Regions from separate parts of the Methylobacterium sp. AC832 genome, predicted to be linked through region 2. Evidence: predicted binding sites of a transcription regulator. Region 2 holds the regulator's gene; the other holds the start of a gene.
What was found. Region 2 encodes PhoB, which activates phosphate uptake and scavenging genes when phosphate is short. Its sites were predicted from a motif close to TGTCATNNANCTGTCAT; they were not measured.
Positions count from the first base shown of each region.

Region 1 (3,407 bases), on a different contig from region 2:
TGCCCCGCGCGCTCGGTCACAAGGAAGGCGTCGAGGCGATCCACCGGGTCGTGGAGGCGGCGCCGAAACAAGCCATCGGCACCCTCACCCTTTATGCCTTCTCTTGCGACAACTGGAGACGTCCGGAGGCGGAGGTCTCCGCCCTGATGGGGCTGCTCCGGCTCTACCTGCGCAACGAGATCGCCCGTTTGGTCGAAAGCGGCGTACGTCTCAGCGTGATCGGCCGGCGCGACCGCTTGCCCGAGGGACTCGCCGCCGCCATCGGCCGAGCCGAGGCCGTAACACTCGAGGGGAAAGCCCTGCATCTGCGGATCGCCGTCGATTATTCCGCCCGCGATGCCATTCTCGCCGCCGCGCTCGCCAGCGCCAGCAATCCCGGCATGACCCGCACCACCTTCTCGACCCTGGTGACGGGCGATGCCTGTGTCCCCGAGGTCGATCTCGTGATCCGCACCAGCGGCGAGCAGCGGCTTTCCGATTTCCTGCTCTGGGAGAGCGCCTACGCCGAACTTCACTTCACCCGCCGCCATTGGCCCGATTTCGATGCCGGAGACCTCGAAGACGCTCTCGCCGCCTACCGCAATCGCGACCGCCGCTTCGGAGGGCTGGCTACCGGGTCCGTGGCGGCCTGAAAAGCTGAGCCGACGATTGGCGAGGCAGTGGCCTGAAGGGTCGGGTCAAGGGCTGCCCTTTCCCCCTTCGGCAGGCTGTTTTCCGCGCGATATGATGGTTCGGTCGGCTTGAACCAGGCATAGCTTCGTCCGCGCGCGGACGGCTCCCTCGACCTTTAGGGCTGCGCTGCCCTCAAACGAAGAAGAGGAAGGCTCCGAAGCTCGCGAGGAAGCCCGCAAGAGACACCGCCGAGAGAGAAAGAAATTTGGAGGATGCCGTCGATCCGTCGTCGGCTCCGTCCTCGATCGGCGAGAAGGCACGACCCGCAGCCTGCGACGCGCGGATGAGATCGTCGTGGCGCACCATTCTCAAGGCTGCAGACGGCGCCATGTCGCTCTCCCACCGATCGGTTCTATGTGCGGAAACGCACAAACCAGAGGTTGGTTCCCAACCCGACCCGTCATCGCCCCGCCATGTCCGGCTCCTAGGATTCTGTCACATAAGTCACAGGATGAGTTCACCATGACCGAGCCGCTGCGCACCCGCTCGCAGGCCGCCGAAGACGGCGAGGATGCAGGCACGAATACGAGCGGCAACGCCACGTTCGGCGATGTGGTCGCCGCGCGGTTCGACCGGCGCGACCTCCTGCGCGGTCTCCTCGGGGTCGGCGCCATCGCGGCGGTGGTGACGCCCCGCGCGCTCGCGGCCGCCCCGGCTGCGGCGGCGCAGGGACGGGCGACGCCGTTCCCGTTCAAGGAGATCGAAGCGGGTTCGGACACCCACCATCACGTGGCCGAGGGGCACGATGCCGACATCCTGATCCGCTGGGGCGATCCGGTCCTGCCTGGCGCGCCTGCTTTCGATCCGCGGAACCAGTCGGCGGAGGCCCAGGCCCGGCAATTCGGCTACAACAACGACTTCGTCGGTTATTTCCCGATGTCCGGTGCCGCCGATCCGGCGGCACACGGACTTCTCGTGGTCAATCACGAATACACCAACGAGGAGCTGATGTTCCCCGGCCTCGGCCGCCAGGATATCAAGACCGTCGCGTTCAAGGGCATGAACCGCGAGCTCGTCGATATCGAGATGGCCGCCCATGGCGGATCGGTGATCGAGGTGAAGCGAACGGACGGCAAATGGGCCGTGGTGCCGAACTCGCCTCACGCCCGGCGCATCACCGCGGAGACGGTGATGACTTTGTCCGGTCCCGCCGCAGGCTCCGACCGGCTGAAGACGACGGCCGATCCTGTGGGCCGTACGGTGAAGGGCATGATCAACAACTGCGCCGGCGGAACCACCCCCTGGGGGACGTGGCTCACCTGCGAGGAGAACATCAACTATTACTTCTCGGGCTCCCTCGCCGAGGGTTCTGCTGAGGCGACCAACCACAAGCGTCTCGGCCTGCCCGGCAACGCCTATGCCTGGGGACGCTTCCACGAGCGCTTCGACCTCTCCAAAGAGCCGAACGAGCCGAACCGCTTCGGCTGGGTCGTGGAGATCGACCCGTTCGATCCCGCCTCCGTCCCGACGAAGCGCACCGCCATGGGCCGGTTCAAGCACGAAGGCGCCGCCGGCATCGTTTCGAAGAGCGGCCGCTACGTGGTCTACCAGGGCGACGACGAGCGTTTCGACTACGTCTACAAGTTCGTGACGGACGCGGCCGTAAATCTCGCCGACCGGCAGGCCAACCGCGATATCCTCGATTCCGGCACGCTCCACGTCGCCCGGTTCGATGCCGACGGACGCGGCGCCTGGATGCCGCTGGTCTTCGGACAAGGCCCCCTGACAACGGAGAACGGGTTCCGCTCCCAGGCCGACGTGGTCATCGAGGCGCGGCGTGCCGCCGACCTCCTCGGCGCCACCAAGATGGATCGCCCGGAAGACGTCGAGGCCAATCCGAAGACCGGCAAGGTCTATGTCATGCTCACCAACAACGTGAAGCGCAAACCCGACGAGGTGAACGCCGCCAATCCGAGGCCCGACAACCGCTTCGGCCACATCGTGGAGCTGACCCCCGACGAGGGCGACCATGCGGCACCGGGCTTCGCCTGGGAGATCCTCGTCAAATGCGGCGATCCCTCCATCGCTACGGTCGGCGCCACCTTCTCCTCCGCGACGACGAAGGACGGCTGGTTCGGCATGCCGGACAATTGCTCGGTCGACGGACAGGGTCGGCTCTGGGTCGCCACCGACGGGAACTCGCCATCGAAGACGGGCCGGAACGACGGAATCTGGGCCATGGAGACGGACGGGCAGGGACGGGGAACCGGCAAGCACTTCTTCCGGGTGCCCAACGGCGCGGAGATGTGCGGCCCCTACTTCACACCGGACGACACCACGTTCTTCGTCGCCGTCCAGCATCCCGGCGAGGCCGACGAGGAGGATCCGAAGGCCGCCCCCGCCACGTTCGAGGCACCTTCGACCCGGTGGCCGGATTTCGACGATGCGATGCCGCCCCGGCCGGCTATCGTCGCCATCACGAAGCGAGGCGGTGGCCGGGTCGGAAGCTGACCGCTCGACCTTTCCAGCTGGACACTGGATCCCCCTCCGTCGCCGTCGAATGGCGGCCCTGTCGAACCGGCGTCGTGGAACTCGCCCCCATTGCGCCGCAACTCCTTCAGAGTGCCAGCAGGGGTACGGATAGCGACCCGGGAAAGGGCAGGGCGCAGCGACCGCGCCGGTCCCTCCGAAATCCAGACGACACAGCGTTAAGGGAATCGGCGCAAGCTGTGCAGGAACACGGGGAGAGACCTCCCGCGCCCTCATGGCGGCGCTTCACGTTTCCGTTTCGTTCC
Region 1 covers NZ_CEEDMV010000002.1:209,718-213,124, reverse strand. The annotation lists gene AC0IXR_RS08245 (di-trans,poly-cis-decaprenylcistransferase) at 1-632, shown strand, start outside; gene AC0IXR_RS08240 (hypothetical protein) at 805-1,002, opposite strand; gene AC0IXR_RS08235 (PhoX family protein) at 1,135-3,123, shown strand.
Region 1: the regulator PhoB is predicted to act here: its motif matches at 1,071-1,087, upstream of AC0IXR_RS08235 (PhoX family protein).

Region 2 (3,407 bases):
AGGTCACTGCCCTGATCGGCCCGTCGGGCTGCGGGAAGTCGACCCTGCTGCGGACCTTCAACCGCATCTACAGCCTCTATCCGGAGCAGCGCGCCGAGGGTGAGATCCTCCTCGACGGGCAGAACGTGCTCGATTCGAAGGTCGATCTGAACGAGCTGCGCTCGCGCATCGGCATGGTGTTCCAGAAGCCGACGCCCTTCCCGATGTCGATCTACGACAACGTCGCCTTCGGCCTGCGTCTCTACGAGAAGCTGCCCAAGGCCGATCTCGACGTGCGCGTCGAGGAGAGCCTGCGCAAGGCCGCCCTCTGGGACGAGGTGAAGGACAAGCTCAAGCAATCCGGCATGGGTCTCTCCGGCGGTCAGCAGCAGCGTCTCTGCATCGCCCGCACCGTCGCCCAGCGTCCCGAGGTGATCCTGTTCGACGAGCCGACCTCGGCCCTCGACCCGATCTCCACGGGCCGCATCGAGGAGCTGATCGAGCAGCTGCGCTCGGAATTCACGATCGTCATCGTGACCCACAACATGCAGCAGGCCGCGCGCATCTCGCAGTTCACGGCGTTCATGTATCTTGGCGAACTGGTCGAGTTCGGCCCGACGACACGGATCTTCATGAACCCCGAGAAGCGTCAGACCCAGGACTACATCACCGGCCGCTTCGGCTGAGCCCGCCGGGGCCGCGTTCCGCGGCACCGGTCCCGATCCTACGCGATGCAGGCTGCCAGGGGCGGCCTCGGTCGAGGAGTGCGAGCATGCCCAACCACATCGTCAGTTCCTACGACACGGAACTGGAAAACCTGCGCCGCTCGATTTCCGAGATGGGCGGGATCGCCGAGAAGATGATGACCGATTCCGGCAATGCCCTGGTGCGCCGGGACGTGCCCCTGGCCCACGCTGTCATCGCCGCCGACAAGCGTCTCGACGCGATCCAGCACGAGGTCGAGGAGAGGGCGATCCTGCTCATCGCCAAGCGCCAGCCGCTGTCCATCGACCTGCGCGAGACGGTATCGGCGATCCGCGTCTCGAACGATCTCGAGCGGATCGGCGACCTGTCCAAGAACGTCGCCAAGCGCGTGGTCGCCATCGCCGATCAGATCCAGCCGCAGAAGATCGTCATCGGCGTCCAGCATATGGGCGATCTGGTGCAGGAGCAGCTGAAGGACGTCCTCGACGCCTATGGCAGCCAAGACGTGAAGGCCGCCCTCGACGTCTGGGAGCGCGACGATTCCATCGACGCCCTCTACAACTCGCTCTTCCGCGAGCTGCTGACCTACATGATGGAAGATCCGCGCAACATCTCGTTCTGCACGCATCTCCTGTTCTGCGCCAAGAACATCGAGCGGATCGGCGATCACACCACCAACATCGCCGAGACGATCCATTATCTCGTCACCGGCACGAACGAGCTCGCCGAGCGGGACCGCCCGAAGAACGACGCGTCGAACTACGCCACCGTGTCGATGCCCGCCAGCGCCTGATCGCTGCCCCTGCCGGCCGCTCCAGCACACGCTCGGCGCGGCCGTCGCATCCATCCGGGACGGTCGCCATCACCCTGAAAACATCCGCATGAACACGCGCATCCTGATCGTCGAGGACGAGGAGGCCCTCACTCTCCTCCTCCGCTACAACCTGGAAGCGGAGGGCTTCGTCGTCGATTCCGCCGCGCGGGGCGACGAGGCCGATCTGCGCCTTCAGGAGCAGGTTCCCGATCTCGTCCTGCTCGATTGGATGATGCCCGGCCTGTCCGGCATCGAGCTGTGCCGCCGCATCCGCGCACGGCGGGAGACCGAGCGGCTGCCGGTGATCATGCTGACGGCGCGAGGCGAGGAGGGCGACCGCATCCGCGGCCTCGGAACCGGCGCCGACGATTACATCGTCAAGCCGTTCTCGGTGCCCGAGCTCCTCGCGCGGGTGCGTGCGCTCCTGCGGCGGGCCAAGCCGACCCACGTGTCGGACCTGCTGGTGGCCGGCAATATCGAACTCGACCGGGTCAGCCACCGCATCCGGCGGCAGGGCCGCGAGATCCATCTCGGGCCCACCGAGTTCAAGCTCCTCGAATTCCTGATGCAGAGCCCCGGCCGCGTGTTCTCGCGCGAGCAGCTGCTCGACGGGGTCTGGGGCCACGACGTCTATATCGACGAGCGCACGGTGGACGTCCATGTGGGCCGCCTGCGCAAGGCGATCAACCGCCCGCGCCAGAGCGACCCGATCCGCACCGTGCGGGGCTCCGGCTATTCCTTCGACGAGATGTTCTCCACGGACGAGTGAGGCCACGGCCGGCTTTGCGCCGCTCCGTCCGGAACGAGCGTCCCCATCGTGACGATGGCGGGGCGCCTTGCCTCCGGGCGATACTCGCGAACCGATGCCATTCCGGCCGCCACGAGATAGCGCGTTCGATCTCGGACGTCTGTCCGTTCCGGCATGTGCTCGCCCCAGGGGGGCTCAGGCATTCACCCATCTGGCGGGCAGCATGAGTCCCCCTCTTTTTCCAGGGGACGGGTGGCGGTCGCGCCTGTCGAATCTTCCTGGATAGAGGGAACAGCCGTCGGGCAGATGTCTGAATCCGTCAGACCTAGAGCTGCACCCGACCACGTTGGGTCGGGTGCAGCTCTAGGCCTTTGTTTTGCCGCGCTCTTTTTCGCCGAACCGGCATCCACTTCGGCGGTGAGCGCTCTAGGGGCGGAAATCCGACGTTCGGTGCCCGCTGCCGGGTCCGCTTTCGACCCGACGTCGACGGATCCTGCGGCCGCCGCCATCCGCTGAGAGCGGACATTGATCATGGGCGGAAACGACCGCTCCACTATGCGGATTATCCGCTTTCGACGTCGCGACGTCACCTTGTCAGGTGACGTCGGGCTTCAGCACCCGCGTGTCATACCAACCGAGACGGCGGTCATCGGCGGATCGCAAGGTGAGTTGAGCGACCGGAGCCCCGACTTCACGATCGACCAAGCGAGACCGGCGATCGGTCGGCTCATAAAGATGAGCCTCCCCCCATTGTCGAAGCGCGACGATGACGAGGAACAGGCCGCGCCCCTTCTCCGTCAGGACGTATCCCCGGTAGGCGGTCCCGTCCGAGGCGGGCGCCGTCTCCAGAATTCCCCGTTCGGTCAGGTCGCGAAGGCGGGTCGCCAACATACCCTTAGCGATGCCGAGACCAGTCTGGAACTCACTGAAGCGCCGCACACCGTCGAAAGCATCGCGGATGATGAGGAGCGACCACCAGTCGCCAATGACATCGAGCGCGCGCGCAACCGGGCACCCGGCGTTCCAGAGGCTGACGCGCTTTGCCACGAAGGTACGCTCCCGTTCCAAACTAGTCTCAATTTAGAACTGGAATGGGCCGGTCACAAGTGGTCTCAAAATAAAACCAGATTGGATGTCATCGACAGGACCGCCATGCCGCAC
Region 2 covers NZ_CEEDMV010000009.1:119,481-122,887, reverse strand. The annotation lists gene pstB (phosphate ABC transporter ATP-binding protein PstB) at 1-665, shown strand, start outside; gene phoU (phosphate signaling complex protein PhoU) at 752-1,477, shown strand; gene phoB (phosphate regulon transcriptional regulator PhoB) at 1,566-2,267, shown strand; gene AC0IXR_RS22415 (winged helix-turn-helix transcriptional regulator) at 2,841-3,293, opposite strand; gene AC0IXR_RS22410 (MFS transporter) at 3,399-3,407, shown strand, end outside.